One region of the Superficieibacter sp. BNK-5 genome, then DNA from elsewhere that is predicted to be linked to it. Evidence: predicted binding sites of a transcription regulator. Region 1 holds the regulator's gene; each other region holds the start of a gene.
What was found. Region 1 encodes PurR, which represses purine synthesis genes. Its sites were predicted from a motif close to CANGCAAACGTTTGCNTG; they were not measured.

Region 1 (10,604 bases):
CCGCCGATGTTAGCAATGGTGAGTCCCATAAACATGGTCGCGACGGCGCTGGCCTGTTTATGTTTTGGCACCACGCTTGCGGCAACCACTGACCCCAGACCAAAGAACGCACCGTGGTTAAGGCTGGTAACAATACGGGAAAGCATCAGGGTGGTGTAATCAGGCGCAATCGCTGAGAGCACATTGCCGAGGGTAAAAATCGCCATCAGAAAAATCAACGCGTTACGCCGGGCGCGGTGGGATAACAGTAACGTCATGATCGGCGCACCAACCATCACGCCAATCGCATAGGCGCTGATGAGCATACCGGCGGTTGGAATAGAAACATCCACCCCTCTGGCAATCGTGGGCAATAACCCCATCGGAGAAAACTCAGTGGTGCCGATACCAAACGCACCGATAGCCAGCGCCAGCAGGGGAAAATTAACTTTCATGAACAGACTCCGTTTTGGCCGCCATCACCATGACACGACGCAAAGAAGCCAAAAGCATGACATTAATCACAAAAAAACAAAAGTGAGGCAAAATGCAAAAGCGTTTTGCTGATAAGTGCAAAATCGGAGAAGGGGCTGAGGGAGAAGGCTCTCCCCCGGATAACTCAATGTAATACGGCAACCAACGCGCTGGCGACGATCAAACCCAGCACAATAATGGTCGTTACCAGAGAAAACTTAAGATCGGCACTCATCAATTTTTACTCCTTGTTATGACCCTGCGAAAAGTGAGCCTGTTCATTTTTACACACTTAAGGACGAAAATCTTGCAGGATTTAGATTGATATACATTTTTTCTCTTTCCCTTTTCATCAGGATCGGCCAAAATTCCACGCTTAATTATAAGCGTACCAGCCATTGACCCCCACCTGACGTTCTGTGTCGTTTTCCCGACCTAAAGCAATGCTCACAAAATTGCGCCAGGGGTGTGTGAAGGCAAACGTTTACCCTCCCATTTGCAGGCGTTCAGGCCAGGGTCCGGAGTAAGATGTAATGGCAACAATTAAAGATGTCGCGAAACGCGCAAACGTTTCCACTACAACTGTGTCACACGTTATCAACAAAACCCGTTTTGTTGCTGAAGATACGCGTAATGCAGTGTGGGCGGCAATAAAGGAACTTCACTATTCTCCCAGCGCGGTTGCGCGCAGCCTGAAGGTTAATCATACCAAGTCGATTGGCCTGCTGGCGACCAGCAGCGAAGCGGCCTATTTTGCCGAAATTATTGAAGCGGTTGAAAAAAGCTGCTTCAAGAAAGGCTATACCCTGATCCTCGGCAACGCATGGAACGATATTGAAAAACAGCGCGCCTATTTGTCGATGATGGCGCAAAAACGCGTCGATGGCCTGCTGGTCATGTGCTCTGAATATCCCGAATCGCTATTAAGCATGCTCGAAGAGTATCGTCACATTCCGATGGTGGTGATGGACTGGGGCGAATCAAAAGCGGACTTTACCGACTCGGTGATTGATAATGCCTTTAAAGGTGGCTATATGGCCGGGCGTTATCTGATCGAACGCGGCCATCGTGATATCGGTATTATTCCAGGCCCGCTGGAGCGTAATACCGGTGCCGGACGTCTGGCCGGGTTTATGAAAGCGATGGACGAAATCCAGGTGAAGATCCCCGAGCAGTGGATCGTGCAGGGTGATTTCGAACCGGAATCCGGCTATCAGGCGATGCAACAGATCCTTAATCAGTCCCCTCGCCCGACCGCCGTCTTCTGCGGGGGCGATATCATGGCGATGGGGGCATTATGTGCCGCCGACGAGATGGGCCTGCGCGTGCCGCAGGATATTTCAGTGATTGGCTACGATAACGTGCGCAACGCGCGTTTCTTTACGCCGGCGCTGACGACCATTCACCAGCCGAAAGATTCCCTCGGCGAAGCCGCGTTTAATACCCTGCTGGATCGCATTGTGAATAAGCGCGTTGAATCAAAATCCATTGAGGTTCACCCTCGCCTGATTGAACGCCGCTCGGTAGCCGACGGTCCGTTCGTCGACTACCGCCGTTAAGTTAACCTGCGGGAGCCGTTTCTTCCGGGTCCCGCAGCCACTCTTTATTCAGCGTTTCGCTATCCCCCAAATACTCCAGCAGCCATCCTAACGCAGGCGAGATATCGCTCTGCTGCCAGGTTAAGCAGCAGGCCGCATCAGGAAACGGGTTCTCAAGGACCAGCGCTGTCCAGTCGCCTGAATCGGTCCATGGCCGGGCAAAATGTGAAGGCACCATCGCCGCACACAGACCCGCCGAGATGCAGGTCGCTGATGACTCCCAGTCTGGCACCACGACCCGCTTTTGATTGTCCAGCAGCCAGGTCGTGCGTTTTGGCAACGAGCGCGAGGTATCTTCACGAACCAGGGAAGGCCAGTTGCGTAATTCATCGTCGCTTAACGGCCCCGGCTGTTTGGCCAGGGGATGATCGCAGGCGACAACGCAATTCCAGCTCAGCATCCCCATATCCCGGAACGCGTAGCGCCCCCCGACCGGGATGGCCTGGGTTGCGCCGATAGCCAGTTCAACCCGCCCATCGGCCAGCGCATCCCACACGCCGTTAAACACTTCCTGAAAAACAATCAGCTCGACATCAGGAAAATGGCGGTAGAAATCGACAATCATTTGCCGGGTACGCTCGGGCCTGACGATGTTATCAACGGCAATGGGAAGCTGGCTGCGCCAGCCATTCGCGATTTGCTGGCACTGCTGACGGGTGATCAGCATTTTTTTGATAACAGTGCGTCCTTCTTTCAAAAACCAGCTGCCCGCAGGGGTTAACTCCACATCGCGATGCCGCCGCTCAAACAGCGGCACACCCAGCCACTCTTCCATCTGACGCACGGTGTAACTGATTGCTGACGGGACACGATGCAACTCCTGCGCCGCTGCGCTAAAGCTGCCGTTGCGGGCAACCGCATCAATCACTTCGAGGGAATATTCTGACCACATTTTCTGCCTGCAAATTTTTTGACGTCACTACGCAAATATTAGCGTTTCACAACGCTGAATGCACTGCCTACACTCTTGCGCCTGTCACCTGCTTCTAAAAAGAGAATGTATATGCAGCCTGGAAAAGGTTTTCTGGTCTGGCTCGCCGGACTAAGCGTGCTGGGATTTCTGGCCACTGATATGTATTTGCCCGCGTTTGCGGCAATTCAGCACGATCTTCACTCCCCGGCCGCTGCGGTCAGCGCCAGCCTGAGTTTATTTCTGGCCGGCTTCGCTCTGGCCCAGCTCATCTGGGGACCGCTGTCGGATCGCTTCGGACGGCGTCCCATTTTGCTCATCGGGCTGACCATTTTTGCCGTTGGCTGCCTGGGGATGCTGTGGGTGCAAAGTGCCACGATGCTGCTGGTATTGCGTTTTGTTCAGGCGACGGGCGTTTGTGCTGCCGCCGTGACCTGGCAGGCGATGGTGACTGACTATTATCCGGCCCAGCGCGTAAACCGGATTTTCGCCACCATTATGCCGCTGGTCGGTCTCTCCCCCGCCCTGGCACCGTTGCTTGGCAGCTGGATCCTGACCCATTTTGACTGGCAGGCTATTTTCACCACCTTATTTGCCATCACCCTGCTTCTGATGCTGCCGGCGCTGCGTCTGAAATCCGTCATGCATAAAAAACCGGATCGCGGAGAGAAATTGACATTTACCACCCTGCTGCGCTCACGGTTATATTTCGGCAATGTGCTAATTTATGCCGCCTGTTCGGCCAGTTTCTTTGCCTGGCTCACCGGCTCGCCTTTTATCCTCAGTGAAATGGGCTATGGTCCGGCAGCGATTGGCCTGAGCTATGTCCCGCAGACCATCGCATTTCTGGCTGGTGGTTACGGCTGTCGCGCGGCGCTGCAAAAATGGCAGGGACAGCAGTTGCTCCCCTGGCTACTGGGGCTATATGCCTTCAGCGTGGTGGCAACCTGGCTCACTGGCCTGTTTGACGGCAACTCGCTAACGGCGCTGTTGATCCCTTTTTGTGTAATGGCCATGGCGAACGGCGCGATTTACCCGATTGTGGTGGCGCAAGCTCTGCGTCCTTTCCCACAGGCGACTGGTCGGGCTGCCGCGTTACAGAACACCCTCCAGCTTGGGTTGTGCTTTCTGGCAAGCCTGCTGGTCTCCTGGCTGGTGGAAACACCGCTTCTCACCACCACCAGCGTGATGTTGTTCACAGTGCTACTGGCGGCTGCAGGTTACTGGATGCAACTGGTGGCGAGCCGTGCTGCTCAGCAAAAAATGGCGGCAGAAACCTGTCGGGCGTAGCCTCACAAACAGCCATTTAGTTAGGGTGCTAACATTTTTGTGTTGAATCAGCGAGTTTAGCGTCCTATACTCGTTTTGTTGCCATATTATTATGATAAAAAGCGTATTATTTAGCGGGTGATGGAATTCACCCGTTTCTCCCATGGACGGCATTTCGGCAAGGGTCCTCTCCCTTCCTCTGTTTCTACGTCGGATAGCAGGCTTACGGATTTCCCGTAAGATTTCTCACAAACCAAAATAGCATCTACGCTGTTTTAAGGTTCTGATCACATACGCGTGATGGAGAAGCTATGAGTTCATCGTGTATAGAAGACGTTAGCATACCGAACGACGACTGGTATCGTATTACCAATGAGTTATTAAGCCGCGCAGGTATTGCTATTAACGGTACCGCTCCCTGTGATTTACGGGTTAAAAATCCGCATTTCTTTAAACGCGTGCTTCAGGAAGGTTCGCTCGGTTTAGGCGAAAGTTATATGGATGGCTGGTGGGAATGTGACCGGCTGGATATATTTTTTACTAAAGTTCTGCGCGCCGGACTGGATAACCAGTTACCGCACCATTTGAAAGATGTGTTTCGTGTTGCCGCCACCCGCCTGATTAACTTACAAAGTAAAAAGCGCGCCTGGATTGTCGGCAAAGAGCACTACGATCTGGGTAACGATCTGTTTACCCGCATGCTTGACCCTTATATGCAGTATTCCTGCGGCTACTGGAAAGAGGCTGATAATCTGGCCGACGCCCAGCAGGCGAAGCTACAGCTTATTTGCGAAAAACTTCAGCTTGAGCCAGGCATGCGCGTGCTGGATATCGGCTGCGGCTGGGGTGGTCTGGCTTCATGGATGGCAAAACACTACAACGTGAGCGTGACCGGCGTGACCATTTCTGCCGAGCAGCAGAAACTCGCTCAGGCCCGCTGCGCGGGACTTGACGTGACAATCCTGCTTCAGGATTATCGCGACCTGCGGGACCAGTTTGACCGTATCGTCTCCGTCGGCATGTTTGAACATGTGGGTCCTAAAAACTACAAAACCTATTTTGACGTCGTGGATCGTAATCTGAAGCCGGACGGGCTGTTTCTGTTGCACACCATTGGGGCCAAAAAAACCGACAATAACGTCGACCCGTGGATTAACAAATATATTTTCCCCAACGGCTGTCTGCCGTCAGTGCGACATATTGCGATTGCCAGCGAACCCCATTTTATCATGGAAGACTGGCACAATTTTGGCGCAGATTATGACAAAACGCTGATGGCCTGGTACGAACGTTTTGAAGCCTCATGGCCAGAAATTGCCGATAATTACTCTGAACGCTTTAAGCGTATGTTCAGTTATTATCTGAATGCCTGCGCCGGTGCGTTTCGTGCACGGGATATTCAGCTCTGGCAGGTGGTTTTCTCGCGCGGCGTAGAAAATGGTTTACGCGTCGCCCGCTAACCTGTAAAAACCCCGGCTTGCCGGGGTTTTTAGCATCAGTCAGCCACTTTCTGTAATAGCGCCGCTTCCCGCGCCGCCAGTACCCGTTCAACCGTATCCACTACTGCCTGAGTTTGCGGATCGATTTCAATATTAATTCGCTGCCCCAGTTTTTTCTGGCCGAGCGTGGTGCGCTGGAGCGTTTCCGGGATCAGATGCACACAGAAACGGGTCGCGGTCACCTCTCCCACCGTCAGGCTAATGCCATCGATACCGATAAATCCTTTATAGAGGATATATTTCATCAGCGTCGGGTCCTGCAATTTAAACCAGATCTGGCGGTTATTTTCTGAGGTAAGGATTTTCGATACTTCAGCCGTGGTCATGATATGGCCCGACATCAAATGCCCGCCAATTTCATCGCTGAATTTTGCCGCACGTTCAACGTTGACTACATCACCTGGCTGTAAATCACCGAGGTTAGTAATACGCAGCGTTTCTTTCATTAAATCAAAGCTAATATGATTACCGTTGATTTCTGTCACTGTCAGGCAGCATCCGTTATGCGCCACCGAAGCCCCGGTTTCCAGCCCGTCAAGCATATCGTCGGGTAATGCCACGACGTGAGTACGGAAATTGGGTTTCTCATCAATGGACACAATTTTTGCAGTGCCCTGCACGATACCAGTAAACATGCTTAAACTCCTGTATGCCATCAAGGCGGTCTGTTCCCCGCCATTCTGTCAGGCACAATAACAGGTGGAAAAAAGGCTTGCCAGTCCAGTCTGTGCGCTATCCACTTTTTCACTGGCTTAATGGGTAATCCTCGTTACAATAGCAGCATAACCTCTTGTTAATTCTTTCTTGCTGCCTTTTATGGCGGCTTTTTTAGTCTCTCAAATAACAACAATACTAAAGGTGTTCACGTGCAGAAGTATCTCAATGAAGCGCGTCAGCTTCTGGCGCTGGCAATTCCGGTGATTATTGCGCAGGTGGCGCAAACGGCGATGGGTTTCGTCGATACGGTAATGGCGGGAGGCTACAGTGCCACCGACATGGCCGCCGTGGCTATCGGCACCTCCATCTGGCTGCCGGCAATTCTGTTTGGTCATGGCCTGCTGCTGGCCCTCACTCCCGTTATCTCACAGCTAAACGGCTCCGGACGACGCGATCGCATCGCGCACCAGGTGCGTCAGGGTTTCTGGCTGGCGGGCTTTGTCTCTGTGCTGGTGATGGTGGTGTTGTGGAATGCCGGGCACATTATCCACGCCATGCATAACATCGATCCTGAGCTGGCAGATAAAGCCGTTCGCTACCTGCGTGCTTTGTTATTTGGCGCGCCTGGCTATCTGTTCTTTCAGGTCGCGCGTAACCAGTGTGACGGCCTGGCGAAAACCAAACCGGCTATGTTTATCGGTTTTTGCGGGCTGCTGGTCAATATTCCGGTGAATTACCTTTTCATCTATGGCCATTTTGGGATGCCAGAACTGGGCGGCGTTGGCTGTGGCGTGGCAACGGCTTCGGTTTACTGGGTGATGCTGTTGTGCATGCTTTCATACATTAAGAACGCCAGTTCGATGCGCGATATTCGTAACACGATGCGTTTTAGCAAACCGGAATGGGCGACGATGCTGCGTCTCGGACAGCTGGGCTTACCCATCGCGCTGGCACTGTTCTTCGAAGTGACCCTGTTTGCAGTTGTGGCCCTGCTGGTTTCTCCACTGGGGATCGTTGATGTTGCCGGGCACCAGATTGCGCTGAACTTCAGCTCGCTGATGTTTGTACTGCCGCTGTCGCTGGGCGCGGCGGTGACGATTCGTGTGGGATATCGCCTCGGTCAGGGATCAACGCTGGAAGCGCAGACCTCGGCACGTACCGGTCTTGGCGTGGGCGTGTGTATGGCTGTTCTGACCGCGATTTTCACGGTCTCACTGCGCGAGCATATCGCCCTGCTTTATAATGACAACCCTGAAGTAGTTACTCTGGCCGCGCACCTGATGCTGCTGGCAGCCATCTATCAAATCTCAGATTCTATCCAGGTGATTGGCAGCGGCATTCTGCGCGGATATAAAGACACCAGTTCGATTTTCTTTATTACGTTCATCGCCTACTGGGTGTTAGGTCTGCCGAGCGGATACGTACTGGCGTTAACCGATTGGGTCGTTGAACCGATGGGGCCAGCAGGTTTCTGGCTTGGATTTATCATCGGCCTGACCTCAGCAGCAGTGATGATGATGGTAAGAATGCGTTTTCTGCAACGTCAGCCTTCGGCCGTCATTTTGCGACGCGCCGCACGCTAAGCTCAGGGTAGCCGCCAGCGGGCGGCTACTTTCTCAACATTTTGCGCAGTAGTTCTGCAATCGCGTGAATTATGAAAGAAAAATCGCGTTTCCCTCTTGCCACATCCCGACACTGCCGCTAATATTCGTCCCCGTTGTCAGGCACAACAATGCGTTCATAGCTCAGTTGGTTAGAGCACCACCTTGACATGGTGGGGGTCGTTGGTTCGAGTCCAATTGAACGCACCATCCTTCAGTGCGTCCGTAGCTCAGTTGGTTAGAGCACCACCTTGACATGGTGGGGGTCGGTGGTTCGAGTCCACTCGGACGCACCATTCATGATGTTCCCGGTTTTTTCTTCCCTTATTTTCAGCCGTCGTCAATAACGATGACCTTCTCTCGCGATATACCCACCAGCCGCACCAGCGACTACCGTTATGACCTCGCCAGCGCTTTCACTACCTGCTCCATCGCTTCCCGATTCAGTTCCGAGCGAACCGTTTTTTTATTTGCCAGTGCGGTTCTTATTACCCCGGCAATAACGATATGCTTAGGCTCCTGACCCAGATCGCGCATTTCAAGAACGACTTTGCCTACGACCCGGCACATTTCCTGATACAGCTCGTCATCTTTTGCCCGGTTACCCATGGTATATTCCTGAAAGTTTTAACAACATGCTTACATTATTGCCAAAAAATCAAGGTAAATCAAACGATAGCCGCGTGTCAGGCCGTTTTTAAAAGCAGGGCTGAACGGGGAGCAACGTGGACACATTACTCCGTTCTAACATTCATCCAACAACCTCTGGCAGGATGCCCAAATCCATATTAAAACGCTGTTTTTATTTTCCTTTTACTTTGTAACATCGTATAATGCGCACCGTTTCTTAATTGAATGGTTTCAGCGCCTTGAACTATCTACTCAAACGCGTATATCTTCATTTAACCTCCTGGGCTGAACCACCAGCGCACATTCCTCTGCACGCTTTTTTGATGTCACCTATTCTTATCACGTGGCATCGCAGTTTTCGTATCACAGGTTTGACTCCGTGCTCATATTGTTCCGGAGCGTTACCTCCATATTCTTCTCAACTTAAAGACTAAGACTGTCATGAAAAAGACCAAAATTGTTTGCACCATCGGCCCGAAAACCGAATCTGAAGAGATGCTGACCAAAATGCTCGACGCGGGCATGAACGTTATGCGTCTTAACTTCTCCCACGGCGACTATGCTGAACATGGTCAGCGCATCCAGAACCTGCGCAACGTGATGAGCAAAACCGGTAAAAAAGCGGCGATCTTGCTGGACACCAAAGGTCCGGAAATTCGTACCATCAAACTTGAAGGTGGAAATGACGTCTCGCTGAAAGCGGGTCAGACCTTCACTTTCACCACGGATAAAACCGTGGTGGGTAATTCTGACACCGTTGCAGTCACTTACGAAGGTTTCACCTCTGACCTGTCCGTCGGCAATACCGTTCTGGTAGACGATGGCCTGATCGGCATGGAAGTTACCGCTATTGAAGGTAACAAAGTCATCTGTAAAGTGCTGAACAACGGTGACCTGGGCGAAAACAAAGGCGTTAACCTGCCTGGCGTTTCTATCGCTCTGCCAGCCCTGGCTGAAAAAGACAAACAGGACCTGATCTTCGGTTGCGAACAGGGCGTAGACTTTGTTGCTGCCTCGTTCATCCGTAAGCGTTCTGACGTGGTTGAAATTCGCGAGCACCTGAAAGCCCACGGCGGTGAACATATCCAGATCATCTCCAAAATTGAAAACCAGGAAGGTCTGAACAACTTCGACGAAATCCTTGAAGCTTCTGATGGCATCATGGTTGCGCGTGGCGACCTGGGCGTAGAAATCCCGGTTGAAGAAGTAATTTTCGCGCAGAAAATGATGATCGAAAAATGTATTCGCGCCCGTAAAGTGGTGATCACAGCCACCCAGATGCTCGATTCCATGATCAAAAACCCGCGTCCGACCCGTGCTGAAGCTGGCGACGTGGCCAACGCCATCCTGGACGGTACTGATGCTGTCATGCTGTCAGGCGAATCTGCAAAAGGTAAATACCCGCTGGAAGCAGTCACCATCATGGCTACCATCTGTCAGCGTACCGACCGCGTAATGACCAGCCGTCTGGATGATAATCACGATAGCCGTAAACTGCGTATCACCGAAGCCGTGTGCCGTGGCGCGGTTGAAACTGCTGAGAAACTTGAAGCTCCGCTGATTGTGGTGGCAACCAACGGCGGTAAATCTGCTCGTGCGGTACGTAAATACTTCCCGGATGCCACCATCCTGGCGCTGACCACCAATGAAGTGACTGCACGTCAGCTCGTACTGAGCAAAGGCGTTGTCGCTCAGCTGGTGAAAGAAATCAACTCTACGGATGATTTCTACCGTCTGGGTAAAGAAGTAGCGGTAGAGAGTGGTCTGGCGCAGAAAGGCGACGTTGTCGTGATGGTTTCTGGTGCGCTGGTACCGAGCGGCACGACAAATACGGCCTCTGTACACGTACTGTAATTATTAACAGATATGTTAATTTGTTTAAAAAGCGTCCTGTGGGGCGCTTTTTTTATTTGCACCGCCGAAAATTTCATTAGGAAAGCAAATCGTATTTTACTATTTAAATCACCCGTTATCTAAGATGAATCCG
Region 2 (10,604 bases), 2.1 Mb from region 1:
CCTGAATCGCATCGAAAATCACCGAGGCGGAATCGGCACCGGTATGCTGCGCGACTACCGGAATATTATTGCGCTGACCCCACACCTGAAGCTGCTCAACCGCGGCGGCACGGAAGGTATCGCCCGCGGCCAGCATCACCGATTTGCCCTGCTGCTCAAACTGGCGTGCCAGTTTGCCGATGGTGGTGGTTTTACCCACGCCGTTGACGCCAACCATCAAAATGACAAACGGGGTTTTGCCTTCAATATTAAGCGGTTCGTCCACTTTTGCGAGGATTTCACCCATTTCATCTTTTAACAGGCCATACAGCGCTTCGGCGTCGCGTAGCTGCTTGCGGCTCGCGCCTTCGGTCAGATTAGCGATGATTTTGCGGGTGGTTTCGACGCCCACATCGGCAATCAGCAACTGTTCTTCCAGCTCTTCAAACAGATCATCATCGATTTTCTTGCCGCGGAAAAGACTGATAAATCCGGAACCGAGATTTTCTTTGGTTTTCAGCAGGCTGCGTTTGAGACGCGCGAAGAAACCTTCTTTGGTCGGTTTCTCCTGCTCCTGAACCACCTCTTCCTGCGCCGCATCTTCCTCAACCGGCACCACGATCACGGCTTCTTCCGCCGCTTCGGCGGCCAGCGCATCCAGCTCTTCGTCGCTAATCGGGGCGTCTTCCGGCGCTGACGGTTCTTCTTCACTAACCCACTCTTCGGGTTCAACCGTGGCAGGCGTCAGTTCTTCCGCCAGCGGTAGTTCTTCATGTTCGACGACGGCAACCGGTTCGGGTTCCACGATCGGTTCAGGCTCGACAACCGGCTCAACCTCAATGACCACTTCAGGCTCGACAACCGGTTCAACCTCAACGATCGCTTCAGGTTCGACAACCGGCTCAGGCTCCGCAACCTCTTCCGGTGTGGTGCTTTCCGCGACCTGCTCCGTTACCTCAACGACTTCAGCAGCAAACGCGTCGGTTTCTGCTTCGCTGCGCGGCTCTGCTTCTGGCGCGGCCTCATCAGCAACGGGCAGTTGTTCATCGGGCTTTTGCTCCGCCTGTGCCGTTTGCTCGTCATCTTTTTGACCAAAGCCCAGCCAGGAAAAAAAGCCACGTTTTTTCTCTTTCGCCATTTGCGACCACACTCCCCGCTGTTAATTCAAAGCTCAGCCCCGGAACCATACCGCCGGGCGCTGAAAATCAGGATGAAATTCGTAACCTAGTCTATCACTTAACTTAACTCGCATCACCGCTTGCGGAATAAGGTTTCACCTCAAGCGTCGCATCGTTAGAATAGCAGGCCGAAATAGTGACCAGAGCAGCATCAGATGAAGAAACCTAATCACGCAGGCAGCGGCCAGATCCGCATTATCGGCGGGCAATGGCGTGGCCGTAAATTACCGGTTCCGGACAGTCCCGGCCTGCGCCCCACCACGGATCGGGTCAGAGAGACATTATTTAACTGGCTGGCCCCGTCAATAGTCGATGCCCGCTGTCTCGACTGCTTCGCCGGAAGCGGCGCTCTGGGGCTGGAAGCGCTGTCACGCTATGCGGCTCAGGCCACGCTGCTTGAAATGGAACGCAGCGTCGCCCAGCAGCTACAGAAAAATCTTGCAACACTTAAAGCGACTCACGGACGGGTTGAGACGGGTAATACGCTCGCGTTCCTTAACCGGCCAGGGACGCCTTACGATATCGTGTTTGTCGATCCCCCTTTTCGAAAAGGGCTGCTGGAAGAGACATTAAACCTGCTGGAAAGTCACGGCTGGCTGGCGGATAACGCGCTTATCTATGTAGAGAGTGAAGTGGAGAACGGCATGCCGCCGGTCCCGGCCAGCTGGCAATTATACCGTGAAAAAGTGGCGGGCCAGGTGGCTTACCGTCTGTATCAGCGCGATGCGCAAGGAGAACAACATGCTGATTAATCTTGGTCGTTTGCTCATGCTCTGCGTCTGGGCATTTTTGCTGCTGAATGTGGTGCATCCGTTCAAATTTCCGGCCAACATTTTCATCAATGTGGCGATGGTGTTTATGGTCCTGATGCACGGTCTGCAACTGGCGCTCCTCAAAGCGACCCAGCCGAAAGAGGGGCCGCCATTAACTACCGGCCAAAAGGTGCGCATTTTCTTGTTTGGCGTTTTTGAACTGGTCGCCTGGCAGAAAAAGCTGAAAGCGACAAAAAAATGAGCCGGGATCTGGCGTTGTCATCTCCCTGCGCCAGACACTACACTGATTAACAGGGCTGTGGGCGTAAAGCCTGCGTAGTGACATACTCTGTGGACTTTGCGTTGCGGAAAGGTTTCTGCAACCTGAAAGACGACGAGTATAACGAATTCAAGGAATTATGATGCTCTGGTCATTTATCGCTGTCTGTTTTTCTGCCTGGCTGTATGTCGATGCTTCTTATCGTGGACCCGTCTGGCAACGCTGGGTATTTAAGCCGGTTACGCTACTGCTTTTGCTGCTGCTTGCCTGGCAGGCCCCCATGTTTAATGCCATCAGTTACCTGGTGCTGGCCGGGCTTTGCGCGACGCTGGTGGGCGATGCCTTAACCCTGCTGTCACGCCAGCGTCTGCTGTACGCCATCGGCGCGTTCTTTCTCTCGCATTTACTGTATACCATCTACTTTGCCAGTCAGATGACGCTGTCATTCTTCTGGCCGCTACCGCTGGTGCTGCTGGTGATTGGTGCGCTGCTGATCGCGACCATCTGGACGCGGCTGGAAGAGTTACGCCTGCCAATTTGCACGTTTATCGCCATGACGCTGGTGATGGTCTGGCTGGCCGGGGAACTGTGGTTCTTCCGCCCCACCGACACGGCACTTTCTGCTTTCGTGGGGGCAGTATTGCTACTGCTCAGTAACATTGTCTGGTTGGGTAGCCATTACCGTCGCCGCTTCCGCGCCGATAGCGCTATTGCGGCCGCCTGCTACTTCGCCGGACATTTCCTGATCGTGCGTTCACTTTATCTCTGATTTCGCTTGACTCTGGAGTCGACTCCAGAGTGTATGCTTCGGGTAATGAGAAAATTATCATTACCCGGAGGATACAATGTCGACTCCAGATGCTGATGGCAAAACAGCCCCACAGTTCGCCACGCTTAAATTTACGCCCGCTGCGCCGGAACCAGCGTCCTGCTGCGCTGATGCCTCATGCTGTGCCGAAACCGCGCCTGCCGACGCCGTCGCTGACGCCCGCTATAGCTGGAAAGTCGAAGGAATGGACTGCGCCGCCTGTGCACGTAAGGTCGAAAATGCCGTGCGCCAGGTGGCGGGCGTGACCCAGGTTCAGGTGCTGTTCGCCACGGAAAAACTGGCGGTGAATGCCTCTGCCGATGTTAGTCAGCAAATCGAACAGGCGGTACAAAACGCAGGCTATACGCTGCGTCATGAGTCTGCCCCGCCGCCGCCGACCTCGCGTCTGCGGGAAAATCTGCCGCTACTTATCCTGATAGTCATGATGGGCGTAAGCTGGGGGCTTGAGCATGTTAACCACCCGGCAGGCCAGGCCGCATTCATCCTCACCACCCTGGTGGGACTGTACCCTGTCCTGCGACAGTCGCTACGGCTGATCAAGAGCGGCAGTTACTTCGCCATTGAAATCCTGATGAGCGTCGCCGCCCTCGGCGCGCTGTTTATCGGTGCGACGGCAGAGGCGGCAATGGTACTGCTGCTGTTTTTGATCGGCGAACGGCTTGAAGGCTGGGCCGCCAGCCGTGCCCGCCAGGGCGTCAGCGCCCTTATGGCGTTAAAACCGGAAACCGCCGTGCGGCTGCGCGACGGTCAGCGGGAAACCATCGCCCAACGCGATCTCCGCCCCGGCGATACCATTGAAGTCGCCGCCGGTGGCCGACTGCCCGCCGATGGTCAGCTTCTGACGCCGTTTGCCAGCTTTGATGAAAGCGCGTTGACCGGGGAATCCGTCCCGGTAGAGCGTAGCGCTGGCGAGAACGTCGCGGCAGGGGCTACCAGCGTCGATCGTCTGGTCCAGCTCACCGTTACCTCTGAACCGGGCGACAGCGCTATCGACCGCATCCTGCGGTTGATTGAAGAAGCCGAGGAGCGGCGCGCGCCTATTGAACGCTTTATCGATCGCTTCAGCCGCCTCTACACCCCGGCGATTATGCTGGTGGCGCTGCTGGTCGCCCTGATTCCACCACTGCTGTTTGCTGCCGCCTGGCAGGAGTGGATTTATAAGGGCCTGACGCTGCTGCTGATTGGCTGCCCGTGCGCGCTGGTGATTTCCACACCCGCCGCAATCACCTCCGGACTGGCGGCAGCGGCACGGTGCGGCGCGCTGATTAAAGGCGGCGCAGCGCTGGAACAGCTTGGGCGTGTTCAGCAAATCGCCTTTGATAAAACCGGCACCCTGACCGTGGGGAAACCTCAGGTGACGGGCATTTATCCCTGCGCGATGGACGAGCATGCGCTGCTGGCGCTCGCCGCCGCCGTTGAGCAGGGGTCGACGCATCCGCTGGCGCAGGCGGTGGTGCGGGAAGCGCAATCCCGTGGGCTTACGCTGCCTGACGCTACAGAACAACGCACGCTGCCGGGCGCAGGCATTGAGGCGCTCGTCGCAGGGAAAAAAATTCTGATCTGCGCGGCGGAGAAATTCCCCGGCGAGGCGTTTAGCGCGCAAATTCGTACTCTTGAGCAGGAAGGCCAAACGGTGGTGATGGTGGCGCAGGAGGAGAACGCGCTGGGTCTGATTACGCTACGCGATACGTTACGGGAAGATGCCAGGGACGCAGTGGATGCGCTGCATCAGCTTGGCGTGCAGGGGGTGATCCTTACCGGTGATAACCCGCGCGCGGCGGCGGCTATCGCGGGGGAACTGGGGCTGGATTTTAAGGCGGGGCTACTGCCAGCCGACAAAGTTCAGGCGGTAAGCGAGCTGAACCGTCAGATGCCGCTGGCGATGGTCGGCGACGGTATCAACGATGCGCCAGCCATGAAAGCCTCCACAATTGGCATCGCGATGGGCAGCGGCACCGATGTGGCGCTGGAAACAGCGGATGCCGCGCTGACCCATAACCGCCTGACGGGACTGGCACAGATGATCACCCTCGCCCGCGCGACGCACGCCAATATTCGGCAGAACATCGCCATTGCGCTGGGCCTGAAGGGCATTTTCCTGGTGACGACCCTGCTCGGTATCACCGGCCTGTGGCTGGCGGTGCTGGCGGATACCGGCGCGACGGTGCTGGTGACAGCAAACGCGCTGCGGCTACTGCGTAAAGCTGGATAATCGTTAAATCGAGTCGGTGGAGTACAACTTTTAGGGTGCAGTTCAAAAGCGTCACCGGGCATGAGGCATGAATGATACTCTGTGCCATGTTACGCCGGGTGGCGGCTTCGCCTTACCCAGCCTACAAATTCCAGACTATCAGCGCGTTACATCATAACCGTAGGCCCGGTAAGCGCAGCGCCACCGGGCACCTGCCAGGGATGTGAACAACAGCGAATCAGTGGCGTTTACGCAATAAATACCGATACGGCAACGATCCAGTTTCCTGCGCCACCAGCTCATGCTCCATAAACGTACAAAACCCCGGAATATCGCGGGTTGTCGCCGGATCGTCGGCGACAATCGCCAGCGTTTCACCCACCTGCATATTACGCACGGTTTTACGCACCATCATTACCGGCTCCGGGCAGCGAAGGCCCAGCGCATCAAGGGTATGGTCGGCAGTCGAAAACGAATCGCTCATGGTCATCTCGCATTATTCAAAACGGCGATAGTTTACGCCGCCTTTTTTGTGACGCAAGTCAGGTTAACGATTGCGTGAAAAACAACCGTTGCAAAGCGCGGCCAAAGCAGTATCATGCGGCGGTTTTCATTGGGTTCCCTCACCCCAACCACTAAAAAGGTCACAACATGATGCATTTTACCTCTGCTCAGCGCATGAAAGCGCTGTTCTGGCTATCGCTCTTTCACCTGCTGGTGATCATCTCCAGTAATTACCTGGTGCAATTGCCGATTTCGATTTTCGGTTTTCATACCACCTGGGGCGCATTTAGCTTTCCGTTTATCTTCCTGGCAACCGACCTGACCGTGCGTATTTTCGGCGCACCGCTGGCGCGGCGTATTATCTTTGCCGTCATGGTTCCGGCGCTGCTGGCGTCGTATGTCATCTCCAGCCTGTTCTATATGGGCGCGTGGCAGGGGTTCGGCGCGCTCGCACACTTTAACCTGTTCGTCGCCCGTATCGCCGCAGCAAGCTTTATGGCCTACGCATTGGGACAGATCCTTGACGTACACGTCTTCAACCGCCTGCGGCAAAACCATCGCTGGTGGATGGCGCCGACCGCCTCAACGCTGTTTGGCAACGTCAGCGATACCCTGGCTTTCTTCTTCATCGCCTTCTGGCGCAGTTCCGATCCTTTTATGGCGACGCACTGGGTAGAGATCGCGCTGGTTGATTACAGTTTCAAAGTGCTCATCAGCCTGATCTTCTTCCTGCCGATGTACGGCGTGGTGCTGAATATCCTGTTGAAAAGGCTGACGGATAAATCTGATTTCTCCGCATTGCAGGCGGGTTAAAGGTTCGGCGTTGCGGTTGTGTTAAGATAGGGTCATGAGCCATTCATGGCCGTTTATCGAATAAGGAAGAAGTCAATGCGCAAGATGGTTAAATATGTCGGTATTGGCCTGCTGGTGATGGGGCTTGCGGCCTGTGACAACAACGACTCAACGTCCTCATCCGCTCAGGCGGCCTCGACGGAAAGCAATGCCACCGGGCAGCCTATCAGCCTGCTGGACGGGAAAGTGACCTTCTCATTACCGGCAGATATGTCTGACCAGAGCGGCAAGCTGGGAACGCAGGCCAACAACATGCACGTCTATTCCGACCCGACCGGGCAGAAAGCGGTGATTGTTATTGTTGGTGATGATACCAACGAAGGGCTGGATGTGCTGGCGAAGCGCCTTGAAGATCAGCAGCGCAATCGCGATCCGCAGCTTCAGGTAGTCTCCAATAAGCCGCTGACGGTTAAAGGCCATGAAATGCAGCAGCTCGATAGCATCATTTCCGCGAAAGGCCAGACCGCGTGGTCTTCCGTCGTCCTGAGCAAGGTCGACAACAAACTGTTGACCCTGCAAGTGACGCTGCCTGCCGATAATCAGCAGAAAGCGCAAACTGCCGCGGAAAACATCATCAATACGGTCGTGATCAAATAATCACGCTGCGGCTTCCGGTGGCAACATCGGAGGCCGTGTTTTTAACCGCCATCCCAGTAATAACGCGACTGCCACCAGCCCCGCCGACGCCAGATAAATCACCGGCACGCCCGCCCAGGTCATCAGAAGACCGGCCAGCGGTCCCGTTACCCCCAGCGACATATCCATAAATACCGTGTAGGTCGCCAGTGCCGATCCCTGATTCTCCTGCGGCACCGCCTTCACAGCCACGACGCCCAGCGCCGGGAAGACCAGCGAGAAGCCCGCGCCCGTCAACAGCGTACCGACTTTCGCCAGTAGCGGCGTTTCCGCGATCCCCACCAGCAACAGCCCGGCGATTTCGACCACAAAGCAGAGCATCGCCACGTTCAGGCCGCCCAGCCGGTTAATCGCGTTCGGAAACAGCAGGCGCGTGCCGACAAAGGCGCAGCTAAATAGCGTCAGGGCGAACGCCGCGCCGTCCCAGCCTTTCGCGTCATAAAAAAGGGTGATAAACGTGGCGATCACGCCGAAGCCTGACGAGGCCAGCGCCAACGCCATGCCGTACAGCCATACCCGGCCCAGTACGGCGCGAAACGACATCGGTTTTCCCCGACTGGCTTTCACCGCCGTTCTTGGCAACGCACAGAGCAACGCGACCATCGCCACCGCCATAATGATCAGCGACAGCCCGCGCAGTCCCGCCCAGTGATAACACAACATGCCCAGCGGTGCCCCCATCGCCATCGCGCCGTAGGTCACAATGCCATTCCAGGAAATCACCCGTCCGATATGCAACGACCCGACCACCCCAACCCCCCACAGCGTTGAACCGGTGCCGGCAAAACTCTGCCCGAAGCCGAGGATCACCCTCCCCAGACACAATAGCGCCAGGCTTAAGACTGGCCAGTCGCTACCGGACGCGGCCAGCAGATAACTGACGCCGCTGAGGAAACAGCCGCAAAGACCAAAGACAACGATTTTTTTTGGCCCCAGCAGGTCAGCGTAGCGCCCGGCATGCGGACGGCTGAGCAGGGTAGCAAAATATTGCAGGCTGATAACCAGACCCGCCCAGAAGGCGCTAAACCCCATCACATCATGCACATAGCCAGGAAGGACCGCCAACGGCAGACCGATAGTGAGGTAGCTTGCGAAGTTAAAAATAGCGACAGACAGGATCCGCAGATTCAGACGTAAGCCGCTCGGCTCCGGCCCGGCGACGGGTTCAGGCATAACAATCACCATATTTTTACAACAATGTTTCAATATTACACGTCATGACATGGAATGTTGCAGCCCTTTTCAGATTTTGTGTGTCCGGCGGATAGCAAACAAAGCGCTATACTCAACTCAATTACGTTGTGCAACGCGGCTACTCAGAAGCAGGCGATTGAGGCGAACGAGTGCGGCCCGTACAACGCTACTGGCAGGATGAAGGACATACACGTAGTGCATTCTCGAACAAGGAACCATTCATGATTACCCCACATCCCGATAAAGCGGGCCTACATATTTTGTTAAAACTGGCCTCGCTGGTGATTATTCTGGCGGGTATTCATGCAGCGGCAGATATCATTGTTCAGCTTTTGCTGGCGCTCTTTTTTGCCATTGTGCTTAACCCGCTGGTGACCTGGTTCATCCGTCGGGGTGTTAAGCGCCCGCTGGCAATCACGATTGTGGTCATTGTGATGATGATCGTACTGACCGCCCTGTTTGCGGTACTGGCATCCTCACTCAATGACTTTGTCGCGCTGCTACCAAAATATAATAAGGAACTGACCGCCAAAGTGATTTATTTACAGCGGCAAATTCCCTTACTTAATCTGCACCTCTCGCCTGAGTTAATGCTCAGACGCATGGATTCTGAGAAGGTGATGGCCTTTGCCACCACCCTGATGACGCAACTTTCCGGCGCAATGGCAAGCGTGGTCCTGCTGGTAATGACCGTGGTATTTATGTTGTTTGAAGTACGCCACGTTCCTTACAAACTGCGTTTTGCGCTTGCTAACCCACAAATCCATATTGCCGGTCTGCACCGCGCGTTAAAGGGCGTTTCACATTACCTCGCGCTGAAAACGCTGATCAGCTTATGGACCGGCGTGATTGTCTGGCTCGGGCTGCTGCTGCTGGATGTCCAGTTCGCGCTGATGTGGGGCGTGCTGGCCTTTCTGCTGAACTACATTCCCAATATCGGCTCCGTGCTTTCAGCGGTCCCCCCGATGTTTCAGGCGCTACTGTTTAACGGCGTGTATGAGTTTGTGATGGTCGGCGCACTGTTCCTCGTGGTGCATATGGTGCTGGGTAATATGGTCGAACCGCGCATGATGGGGCATCGGCTGGGGATGTCGACGCTGGTGGTATTCCTGTCGTTGCTGGTCTGGGGCTGGCTGCTCGGCCCGGTCGGAATGCTGCTTTCCGTCCCGCTCACCAGCGTCTGTAAAATCTGGATGGAAACCACCAACGGCGGCAGCAAACTGGCGATTTTACTGGGGCCAGGAAGGCCGAAAAGCCGATTGCCGGGGTAAAATCATCCGACAGCAGCATTCTATCCTATTTCATACCTGTCAGACTTTTTCATTGATCTGACTTACCAGTAAGCTTACGATTTATAGGGAATCTTTCAGAAGCGCATTGAATATTGCAACATCATTAAGTCTGTCATCTTGCCGACACAGAGCGGCATGAGCGCCATTTTAACTTAAAAAACGCTATTTATTTTGACAGCGAGCACTTAGCTTTTGAAACAAGGTCGTTCATTTGTATTTACAGTTCTTTGATAGGGTATTTACATGAAACAATACATTAAATGGTTTGCGGTTATTGCAGTCGTGGGTGCTCTGGGGGGTTGCGCACGTACAGCGCCGATTGATCAGGTACATTCTACCGTGACTGCGGGCCACACACAGGATCAGGTCAAAAATGCGATTCTGAAAGCAGGTGTCCAACGTGAATGGATCATGAGCGAAGCAGGTCCGGGCGTCATCAAAGCACGTCAACAATCTCGCGATCACGTCGCCGAAGTCCGCATTACCTACACCGCGAGCAGCTACGATATCCAGTATGACAGCAGCCTCAACCTGCAAGCTTCTGGTGGCAAAATTCACAAAAACTACAACCGCTGGGTGCGTAACCTCGACAAGGACATTCAGTTAAACCTGTCTGCCGGTGCCGGTCTGTAATTTTGCCTGACGTCGGGCTGTCTTCGGCCCGACATTTTCTTTTTACCTTTAATAAGTTGCTCTTAATATGTACGAAAAGGACGCCCTCAACGCATTGGATGCGATCACTGAAGCGCAACGTATCGCCTTCGCCCCTATGCTGTTCCAAACCTCACTTTGTCTGCGCAATACTGGTGTACTGGCCTACCTTGACCGCCAGGGTCATCAGGGGGCAACGCTGGAAGAAATAACAGAAAATAGTCGCGTTAATGAATATGCGGCTGGCGTACTGCTGGATATGGGAT
Region 3 (10,604 bases), 800 kb from region 1:
AAGCGCAGCCCCACATATAGACCACCACCAGCAGCAGTAACACGATACCGACAATCCGCAGCGTACCTTCATCGATATACCAGTGAGAAGGGAGCTGGACCACGCCAAAGGTAAATATCAACCCACCCAGCAGGATATAGCCCAGCCAGTTGGTCGTAATGCTCAGCGAAAAAATGCGCGTGATAGTACTGCTCGGCAGGCCCAGCCGTGAATAGAGCCGGTAGCGCATACCGATGCCGCCAACCCAGGTACTTAACGTCAGGTTAAAGGCATAGCAGATAAACGACACCAGCATGACCTGCCGCTTCGCCAGCTTATGCCCGCAATAGGCCCGGCCCAGCAGATCGTAAAAGCCGTACATCACATAACTGACAATCACCAGCGCCACGGCGCTCAGCAGAACAAGGCGGTTGTAATCGCGGATCACCTTCCAGACATCTTCCCAGTTCACCTTTTTGGCATACACCACCAGCAGTACCGCCACGGCAATAAAAAACAGCCAGGTGAGAATTTTTTTCGCCAGCCGCCAGCGAGGATGTGATTTAGCCATCAGGATTTCACTCCGGAATTTTCGGTATCGACGCGATCCTGCGTTTCAAGCTCCGGTTGCACCGGGGGATCAACCTCTGCCAGCAGTGGCGTATGCGCCGGAAGCCAGCCCACCAGCGCCGGAAAATGACGCAGGAAGTGGAACACCACCACGCTCTTGCCCAGATTCCACCAGGTCCGCTTCGGCATCATGGTTTCATCCACCAGCTTGCAATCTTTGCTAATAATGGCATTCAGATTTTCCCGCAGCGTCTGATTAAATTCCCGGTCATGGATAATCAGGTTGGCTTCAAGATTCAGCGACAGACTAAGCGGATCCAGGTTGCTGGAGCCGACGGTGGCCCAGTGATCGTCCATCAGCGCCACTTTACCGTGCAGCGGACGACGGCAGTATTCATAGACGTCAACACCGCCTTTAATCAGGTAGTTATACAGCAGACGTGCGCCGACTTTGACAATCGGCATATCCGGCTCGCCCTGAACGATCAGCTTAACCTTAACGCCACGACGCGCGGCATTACGCATCGCGTGCAGCAAACGGTAGCCAGGGAAAAAGTAGGCGTTGGCGATAATCACTTCCCGGCGGGCATTAGCCAGCATTTTAAGATAATGGCGTTCAATATCGTCGCGGTGTTCTTCGTTATCGCGCCAGACAAACAGCGCCTGTGCTTCGCCAGGTTTATGGTTTTCCACTGCGCGGTGACGGCGTCGCCACCAGCGGCGCACCGAGGCATTGCCCGGCAGGTTTTCAACTTCAAATTGCAGGATATCCTGTACCACCGGGCCTTCAATGCGAATGGCATAATCCTGCTTAGCCTGCGCGCCATAGCTGGACATATGCTCGTCGGAATAGTTAATTCCGCCCACGAAGGCAATGTCGGTGTCGATAACCACGATTTTGCGGTGCATGCGGCGAAAGACGTTGGTACGCATACCCATCATTCGCGGACGCGGATCGTAATAGCGGAACACTACACCCGCTGCCGTCAGTTGGTTAACGAAGTTATCGCTCAGATCCGGTGAACCATAACCGTCCAGCAGTACGTCAATCTTGACGCCACGCTGAGCCGCCCGCAACAGCACCGCGTGCAGTTGCTTACCCACTTCATCTTCAAACCAGATGAAGCTTTCGAGAATAACCCGACTTTTGGCATCATCAATAGCTGCATGTACCGCCGGGTAAAACTGGTCGCCGTTCTCCAGTAACTTGATGCGGTTTCCCTCTCGCCAGTCACATTTCATAGGTGGATCTCCGCACTCAGGGGGGCATGATCGGACAGGTGACGCCAGTGGCGTAAGAGTAGCGCTGAAGGACTACTGGCGTGCGCGTTCTTCACATAAATACGATCAAGGCGTAATAAAGGAAAACTCACGGGGAATGTGCGCGCGGGTCGTCCTTTCGCCCGGCTAAATATCTCCTCCAGGCCCGCCCGGGATTTCAGTGGGTAATTGGCCTTTTGTCGCCAGTCATTGAAATCGCCAGCCACTACTACCGGTTCGCCTTCGGGAAAGGTATTTACCCAGTCAGCCAGCATGGTGAGCTGTGCCTGACGATGAGCTTCACGTAGCCCCAGATGAACGCAAATAACATGAATCGGATGATCGAGATCCGGTGGGGCAATTCGGCAATAAAGCAGACCGCGCTTTTCACTGCCCTCAACAGACACGTCGCGATTCTCATAATGTTCAATAGGGTAGCGTGATAGCACCGCGTTGCCGTGATGGCCTTCCGGATACACGGCGTTGCGGCCATACGCAAAATCGCTCCACATGGTATCCGCCAGAAACTCATAATGGGTGGTATCCGGCCAGTTTTCCACGTGCAGCGGATGCACTTCATGTGCGCCCATCACTTCCTGAAGGCACACGATATCGGCACCTACAGTGCGTACCGCATCACGCAACTCAGGCAAAATAAAGCGTCGGTTAAATGCGGTGAATCCTTTGTGTGTGTTAATCGTCAGTATTTTTAATGAAAAATGTCGCGCGTGTTGGGTCATAATTCTCCTGCCAGCGTCACTGTCCTGTTTAAAATAGTGTAGTAGGCGTCACAAAAAGATGCGTTGTTACGGAATTTTCCGTAAAGTCCGGTAGTCTGAGATATCAGTTAAAAATTCTTCAGGAGAAATGCCATGAAGTGGCAACAACGTGTTCGTGTCGCAACGGGTCTCAGTTGCTGGCAGATTGTGTTGCATTTGCTGATTGTGGCGCTATTGGTTGCCAGCTGGATGGGCGGCATAATGGTCCGTGTCGGGCTGGGTTTATGCGTGGTTTACAGCGTGACGGTAGTGCTGATGCTGGCGTTGCAGCGCCACCATGACAGGCGCTGGCGCGACGTTGCTGATGTCCTGGAAGAGCTGACCACCACCTGGTATTTTGGCACCGCGCTGATTGTGCTGTGGCTGATCTCCCGCGTCGTGCAAAATAATCTTCTGCTGGCCGTCGCCGGGCTGGCGATCCTGGCCGGCCCTGCGGTGGTTTCCCTGCTGGCGAAAGATAAAAAGTTAGGCGATCTTGCGGCGAAACATCATATACGCCACTGATCCCGTGGTGGCCGCTATCACCAGTAGCGGCCACAGGCTTCCCCAGATAATCTCCAGACTCGCATCCTTCAAATAGATCTGCTTGGTAATATCGGTAAAGTGGCGGATCGGATTGACCCACGTCAGGTTCTGCAACCATACCGGCATGTTCTCAACGGGCGAAACGTAGCCGGAAAGCAGAATGGCGGGCATCATAAAGACGAATACGCCGATAAACGCCTGTTGCTGCGTCGAGCACAGCGATGAGATCAGCAGCCCAAAACCGACCAGCGACAAGCCATAGATAATCATCGTGAAGTAAAACAGCCCCAGCGATCCGGCGAAGGGGATATGGTAGGCCCAGATGCCGACAGCCAGGACCACTGAAGCCTGAAAGGTTGCCACCACCAGCGCCGGTACCGCCTTGCCGATAAATATTTGCCAGGTTGCCAGTGGCGACACCAGTAGCTGATCCAGCGTTCCCTGCTCGCGTTCGCGCGCGACGGAAAGCGAGGTGACAATCATCACGCCGATGGTGGTGATCATCGCAATCAGCGATGGCACGATAAACCATTTGTAATCCAGATTCGGGTTGTACCAGTTGCGCACCACCAGCTCGCTGTTGTTTGGCTTCGGCTGGTTTTCGGTAAGCTCCAGTTGATAGTTTTTGACGATCTGCTGGAGGTAGTTGGCGGCGATTTGCGCACTGTTTGAGTTGCGCCCGTCGAGGATGAGCTGCATGGGGGCGGGCTGGAGGGCGTCAAGATTGCGTGAGAAATCCGCCGGGAAGCGCACCAGCAGCAGCGCCTTTTGCCTGTCCAGCGTCGGCTGGATCTCCTGCGGGCTTCTCAGCAGCAGGACATGGGTAAAGGCTTTCGCACGGGCGAAACGCTGGGTTAACTCAATAGCATGTTTACCGTTATCTTCGTTATAGATAGCGATAGTAGCGTTGCTGACCTCAAGCGTGGCGGCAAACGGAAACAGAAATACCTGAATCAGCACTGGCAGGATCAGAATGGCGCGCGTCTGCGGCTCGCGTAGCAGCGACTGTAGCTCTTTGCGAATCAACGTCCATAAGCGATAAAACATAGCGTCTCCTGTTAACACCATCAATCCAGCCGCCGTTTGGTTTTCATCCACGTCAGCCCGATAAACATCACCGCCGAGGCAATCAAAAACAGCACGTTTATCACCAGCACCGTGGGGATATTCCCCGCCAGAAACAGGCTTTGCAGCGTATTAACGAAATAACGCGCCGGGATGATATAGGTCACCACCCGGATCGCCTCGGGCATACTGTCTATCTGGAAAATAAACCCGGACAGCATAATCGAGGGTAAAAACGCGGCGTTCAACGCTACCTGTGCGGCGTTAAACTGGTTGCGGGTAATGGTGGATATCAACAATCCCATTCCCAGTGTGCTGAGTAAAAACAGGCTGGTGGTAATAAACAGTACCAGCAGCGAACCGCGGTACGGCACGCCGAGAATAAACACCGATACCAGCATGCACAGCAGCATCGCCAGCATACCGAGAAAATAGTAGGGAATAAGCTTACACAACAGCAGTTCAGTGCGCGTGACCTCGGTCGAGAGCAGCGCCTCCATCGTGCCGCGTTCCCATTCGCGTGCCACCACCAGCGAGGTGAGGATCGCACCGATTACCGTCATAATAATGGTCACCGCCCCCGGAATGATAAAGTGCTGGCTGATCGCCGCCGGGTTGAACCAGTAGCGGGTCTGCACATCAATCAACGGCTCAAAGGTTTCCCCCGATCCTCCGCCCGCTGCATTTGCCAGATCTGCCAGATCCCCTCGACATAACCCTGCACAAAGTTGGCGGTATTCGGCTCGCTGCCGTCGGTAATCACCTGAATCGGCGCCTTATCACCGTCGCGCGCCATCTTGCGCGCAAAGTCTGTCGGGAGCACCACGATCCCGCGAATGCGTCCGGCCTGCATCAGCTCAACAAGCTGCTGGCGACTGTCGCTGATGGTGGCGTCGATATACGGCGAGCCGGTCATGGCGTGGGTGAAGTCCAGCGCCTCTTCGCTGTGTTGTTCAAGCAAAATACCGACCCGCAGCTTGCTGGAGTCAAGATTAATACCATAGCCGAAGATAAACAGCAGCAGCAGGGGGATCACCACGGCAATCAGCCAGGTGCTCGGATCGCGGACGATTTGCCGCGTCTCTTTGACGCACAACGCGCGGACGCGTCGCCAGGAGAGGGCGCTACTGCTCATCGGCATGCTCCTTATCCCAGTTATTGATAAGCGTGATAAATGCCTGCTCCATGGTTGGGTCACTCTGCTCATCGTCGGCGGCCTGGGCTTTCAGGTCGTCCGGCGTGCCGTGGGCGATGAGCTTGCCGCGATACACCAGCCCGATGCGATCGCAGTATTCCGCCTCATCCATAAAGTGCGTCGTGACCATCACCGTTACCCCTTTTTCCACCATGCTGTTAATGTGCAGCCAGAATTCGCGGCGGGTAAGGGGATCGACGCCGGAGGTCGGCTCATCAAGAAACAGAATATCCGGCTCGTGCATTAGCGAGCAGGCCAGCGCCAGCCGTTGCTTAAAGCCCAGCGGCAGCGCGTCGGTGGCGTGGCTGGCGATGCTTTTCAGGCCGAACGCCTCGCTCATGCGGGAGATTTTTTCATTCTGCGCGCGCCCCCGCAGCCCGTAGACGCCGGAGAAGAAACGCAGATTTTGCTCGACGGTCAGGTTGCCGTAGAGGGAAAATTTCTGTGCCATATAGCCCAGATGCTGCCGCGCCTTGCCGGAACTGACCTTGAGATCCATATCCAGTACCAGCGCTTTGCCGGAGGTTGGCACCAACAGGCCGCACATCATTTTGAAGGTGGTGGATTTTCCCGCGCCGTTCGGCCCCAGCAGGCCAAAAATCTCTCCACGCTTGACGGTAAAATCCACGTGATCGGTAGCAGCGAAATCCCCGAACTTTTTAGTAAGCTGTTTCGCCTCAATCACCGTTTCGCCCGGTGTCCCCTCGACCGTATGCAGGATCGCGCCCAGCGGCGACTCAGCGGTGCCCGCGCCGCCCAGCAGATCGATAAACGCATCTTCAAAGCGCGGCGATGTTTCGCGCATCTCGACGTCCGGCATCCCTTCTGCACGGCGAACGTCTTCGGGGGCCGCGTCTTTTTTCAGGATCAGCCGCACCGATTTCCCCTGAATCATGCCGTCGCTGACCTGCGGCAATTTCAACGTCCGCTGTAACAACTGACGGTTATTTTCCTGCGGGCTGTGGAGTAAAAAACTGCGTCCGCCGATAGTCTGGGTCAGCGCCTTCGGTTCACCCTGATAGAGCAACTCTCCCTCGTTCATCAGCAGCACGTCGCGGCATTGTTCTGCCTCGTCAAGATAGGAAGTGCTCCAGAGGATCAGCATGCCGTCGCCCGCCAGTTCATGCACCATCTGCCACAGTTCGCGGCGGGAAATGGGATCGACACCGACGCCCGGCTCGTCCAGGAGCAATACTTTTGGCTCACCGACCAGGGTGCAGGCCAGCCCCAGTTTTTGTTTCATTCCGCCGGACAGCTTGCCCGCTAATCGGCCGGTAAACGGCCCCAACGAGGTAAATTGCAGCAGGCGTTCGAAGGTTTTCTGCCGGGCGTCGCCGGTGATGCTGCGCAAATCGGCGTACAGCGTCAGGTTTTCCATCACCGTCAGATCTTCGTACAAGCCAAACTTTTGCGGCATGTAGCCGAGCACGGCGTGCAGCGCGCTATCATCGGTAATCGGATCTAGGCCGATGACGCTGGCGCTGCCGCCGTCGGGTTTCAGCAGACCGGCCAGCATCCGCATCAGGGTAGTTTTGCCTGCGCCATCGGGGCCGACCAGCCCGGTGACGTAGCCTGCGCGGATCGTGCAGTCCAGCGGGGCGACGGCGGGTTTATCCATCCCGGCAAAGCGTTTTTCCAGCCCGTTAAGGGTGATAAGCGCTTCACTCATCAGCCGCGTCCTGATTGAATCTCAGCGTGACGGGCATCCCCTGACGCAGGGCATCGTCGGCGTCCGTCACAATAATTCGCATCCGGTAAACCAGATCGGTGCGCAGATCCGGCGTCTCCACGGTTTTTGGCGTGAACTCCGCCGTCGGCGAAATAAAGCCAATTTTACCGTGGTAAGGCTTATCCGGACGACCATCGGTATAAAGCAGAATTTCACGGCCCGGCTGCGCCTGATGCAAATTGCGCTCATCCACATAGGCACGTACCCACACCGGACGGGTGAGCGAAAGGGTAAGTACCGTGCTGCCGGCGTTTAACATGCTGCCCGGTTCCACGGCGCGGGTTAATAGCGCACCGCCGGCGGGGGCGATAAGGGTGGTATCCTGCAAATCCAGTTCGGCCTGCGCCAGCTGTGCCTGCGCCTGTTCCAGGCTGGCTTTCGCCTGAGCGATTTCCTGTGGCCGATTACCGGCGCGGAACTGGCTGAGTTTATCCTGGGCGGATTTCAGGCTGGCCTGCGCCTGATCGCGTGAGGAGCGGGCGTTTTCCAGATCGTTGGCCGAAATAGTGCGGCTTTTCCATAGCCCTTGCTGGCGCTGATAAAAGTTCTGCGCGTACTGATACGCCGCCTGCGCCTGATTAACCGCCGCGCTGGCCTGAGCAATTTCTTCCGCCCGATAACCTGCCATGGTGAGATCGTATTTTGCCTGGGCAGTAGAAACGTTGGCTTTGGCCTGCATCAGCGCATTTTGATAAGGCGCACGATCCAGTTCGCCCAGCACCTGACCCGCCTGAATAGTATCCCCTTCATCCACCTTAAGCGTAGCCAGCCTGCCACCCACGCGAAAGCTCATATTCACCGTGCGAATATCCACGTTGCCATACAGGGTCAACGGCTGATTCTGCCTGCTGTGATACCACATCCAGCCACCGCCGATGGCGGCCAGCAATACCACGACAACCAGCGCAATAACGACAGGTTTTTTCATGACGTCAGGCTCCTTTGGATAAACCATGCAGAATAAGATCGATATGGCAGGAAATGGTCTGGAAAATCAGCCCAGCTTTCTCCTCATCAAACTGTGACCAGCCTGTGCGCAGAAGTATGGTTTCACGTACCAGACGGAAGGCGAGGATTTCACCGAGCAGGGCATGGGTATGCAAAATCGTGCGGGTATCTGTGGCATCCAGCCCGGTATACGCGGCAATCAGCCGGGTGAAATGCGTATGCATCGGGGCGATCACCTGGTCATGAATGAGCCGGTAGGCGGCAGTGGGAGAGAGCTGCTCGCGGGAGATAAATTTGCTCAGGTTCACGGTTTCATCGCGGGTGAGCAGGGCGATCATATTTTCACAGGCGTTGAGGATCAGCCTGTGAACCGCGTCTTTGTCTACGGTCGGCTGGGCCAGCAGCTTCTCCGCGGCCTCGGTATGGGGCTGAAACTGCACGCTGATAAAGTCCGCGATCCACTGGGCGCAGGCGAGGTACAGATCGTCTTTAGAGCCAAAATAATAGGGGATCGCCGCAATATTTTGCCCGGCCTGAGCCGCTATCTCGCGGGTCGTGGCATTAAGCCCATATTCGCCAAACTGCGCCAGCGCCGCGTGAATAAGCTGGCTTTTAGCCTGTTCGCCTTTGGTGGTGGCTGGAGTGACGTTCATCGGATGCTCATAATATTAATCAATCGATTGATTAATATTATGATGGATTTTTAAGCTTGTCCATTCACGGCAGGCATTTTTATCAGGCGAACTTCAGCGTTGTGAAGGGGGTGATATTTCATGATAAATTATGCCGTATTAACATTATTGAGGGTCTGACGTGGCAGATTATGATGCATTCCCCGAGCAGCGGTTATCGCTGATCGAGCAGATGCTCACCGAAACGGGGCGCGTAATCGGGGTCGATCTGGCGCGTAAACTGGGCGTCTCGGAGCATACGGTCCGCCGGGATCTACAAGAACTCGCCCGGCGAGGGATCTGCAAAAAAGTTTACGGCGGTGCCGTCAGTCAGATTAAACAATCCGCACTTTTTGACGTGCGGGCCACGCAAAATATCGAAGAAAAATCGCGCATTGCCAGACGATGCGCAGAAATGATCGGGCCAGATAGCTGTATTTTTATTGATGCAGGCTCCACCTACCTTCAGATGGTCGAATTTATCCCCGCTGCGTTGACGCTGACCATCGTCACCAATTCACCGCAAATCGCCACCGCCCTCAGTAGCCGCCGCAACGGCGAGGTCATTCTGCTGGGCGGCAAGATTAACCCGCTGACCGGAAGCACACTCAGTTCGGATACGGTGAAGCAAATCCAGGGGATAATTTTCGATCAAACGTTTATTGGCGTTTGCGGGCTTGATCCCCAGGCAGGACTGAGCGCGGTTTACTATGAAGATGCCTGCTTCAAAAAAGAGGTGTTAAGCCAAAGCAATGAGGTGATTGCGGCGGTCACGGCAGATAAAATGTCCCAGGTGGCCCGCTATAAAGTCGCCTCCTGTGAAGATATCGACATTGCAGTGGTAAGTACCGACACCAGTATCGCTGATTTTACCCACGTCGATATGCGCATCGACATTGCTACATAATCGGTAAAGAGGCTGTGCCATATGATGATAATTTATGCGTGATGTCGCTCGCTGACCGGCAGAGGCCTTACGTCAGGTGGGATATTTATGCGCCACGTCACAAAAACTGCTACACTCCGCCCCTTCATGACATTGTGGTTTTTGTCATCTGCCTTATTGCTATCGCCCTGAAAACTACACCGGTAACGGTCAGGGTGGTATGGAGCTGTTATGTCTTTTGATTCCCTTGGCCTGAGCCCTGAAATTCTGCGCGCTGTTGCAGAGCAGGGATACCGTGAGCCGACTCCCATTCAGCAGAAGGCGATCCCCGCCGTGCTGGAAGGCCGCGATATTATGGCCAGCGCCCAGACCGGGACGGGTAAAACCGCCGGATTTACGTTGCCGTTGCTTCAGCATCTTTCAAAACGAGCGCCGGCAAAAGGGCAACGCCCGGTCCGCGCCCTGATCCTGACGCCTACCCGCGAACTGGCGGCGCAGATTGGTGAAAACGTCCTTGAGTACAGTAAATACCTCAACATCCGTTCCATGGTGGTGTTTGGGGGCGTAAGCATTAACCCGCAGATGATGAAACTGCGCAGCGGCGTGGATATTCTGGTCGCCACGCCGGGCCGCCTGCTGGATCTGGAACATCAGAACGCGGTCAAATTAGACAATATTGAAGTGCTGGTGCTCGATGAAGCCGACCGTATGCTGGACATGGGCTTTATTCACGACATCCGCCGCGTGCTGGCTAAACTGCCGGCGAAGCGTCAGAACCTGCTTTTCTCCGCCACCTTCTCCGACGACATCAAAGGTCTGGCCGAAAAGCTGCTGCATAATCCGCTGGAAATTGAAGTGGCGCGCCGTAATACCGCTTCTGAGCAGGTGACTCAGCATGTGCATTTGGTTGATAAGAAACGCAAACGTGAACTGCTGTCGCAAATGATCGGCGAAGGTAACTGGCAGCAGGTGCTGGTCTTTACCCGTACCAAGCATG

Region 2: tusA (sulfurtransferase TusA) is a predicted target of PurR. The motif match lies at 5,753-5,770, and genes of this name have one in related genera.
Region 3: cecR (transcriptional regulator CecR) is a predicted target of PurR. The motif match lies at 8,787-8,804, and genes of this name have one in related genera.

What each region holds. Positions count from the first base shown of each region.
Region 1 is NZ_CP179893.1:3,830,390-3,840,993, forward strand. Features, by position in the region: gene ACMGGS_RS18305 (MFS transporter) at 1-434, opposite strand, end outside; gene ACMGGS_RS18310 (YnhF family membrane protein) at 599-688, opposite strand; gene purR (HTH-type transcriptional repressor PurR) at 987-2,012, shown strand; partial or broken gene punR (DNA-binding transcriptional activator PunR) at 2,017-2,943, opposite strand; gene punC (purine nucleoside transporter PunC) at 3,055-4,251, shown strand; gene cfa (cyclopropane fatty acyl phospholipid synthase) at 4,542-5,690, shown strand; gene ACMGGS_RS18335 (riboflavin synthase subunit alpha) at 5,726-6,364, opposite strand; gene mdtK (MdtK family multidrug efflux MATE transporter) at 6,596-7,969, shown strand; tRNA gene ACMGGS_RS18345 (tRNA-Val) at 8,121-8,197, shown strand; tRNA gene ACMGGS_RS18350 (tRNA-Val) at 8,207-8,283, shown strand; gene fumD (fumarate hydratase FumD) at 8,384-8,596, opposite strand; gene pykF (pyruvate kinase PykF) at 9,059-10,471, shown strand.
Region 2 is NZ_CP179893.1:1,689,017-1,699,620, reverse strand. Features, by position in the region: gene ftsY (signal recognition particle-docking protein FtsY) at 1-1,117, opposite strand, end outside; gene rsmD (16S rRNA (guanine(966)-N(2))-methyltransferase) at 1,313-1,909, shown strand; gene ACMGGS_RS08135 (DUF1145 family protein) at 1,899-2,171, shown strand; gene ACMGGS_RS08130 (lysoplasmalogenase) at 2,332-2,958, shown strand; gene zntA (Zn(II)/Cd(II)/Pb(II) translocating P-type ATPase ZntA) at 3,035-5,230, shown strand; gene tusA (sulfurtransferase TusA) at 5,448-5,693, opposite strand; gene ACMGGS_RS08115 (7-cyano-7-deazaguanine/7-aminomethyl-7-deazaguanine transporter) at 5,861-6,526, shown strand; gene ACMGGS_RS08110 (DcrB family lipoprotein) at 6,602-7,162, shown strand; gene ACMGGS_RS08105 (MFS transporter) at 7,163-8,407, opposite strand; gene ACMGGS_RS08100 (AI-2E family transporter) at 8,617-9,666, shown strand; gene ACMGGS_RS08095 (hypothetical protein) at 9,943-10,320, shown strand; gene ACMGGS_RS08090 (methyltransferase) at 10,388-10,604, shown strand, end outside.
Region 3 is NZ_CP179893.1:3,033,387-3,043,990, forward strand. Features, by position in the region: gene ACMGGS_RS14565 (lysylphosphatidylglycerol synthase transmembrane domain-containing protein) at 1-550, opposite strand, end outside; gene clsB (cardiolipin synthase ClsB) at 550-1,791, opposite strand; gene ACMGGS_RS14575 (endonuclease/exonuclease/phosphatase family protein) at 1,788-2,549, opposite strand; gene ACMGGS_RS14580 (YbhQ family protein) at 2,682-3,092, shown strand; gene ACMGGS_RS14585 (ABC transporter permease) at 3,054-4,160, opposite strand; partial or broken gene ACMGGS_RS14590 (ABC transporter permease) at 4,181-5,313, opposite strand; gene ACMGGS_RS14595 (ATP-binding cassette domain-containing protein) at 5,303-7,042, opposite strand; gene hlyD (secretion protein HlyD) at 7,035-8,030, opposite strand; gene cecR (transcriptional regulator CecR) at 8,035-8,703, opposite strand; gene ACMGGS_RS14610 (DeoR/GlpR family DNA-binding transcription regulator) at 8,864-9,628, shown strand; gene rhlE (ATP-dependent RNA helicase RhlE) at 9,839-10,604, shown strand, end outside.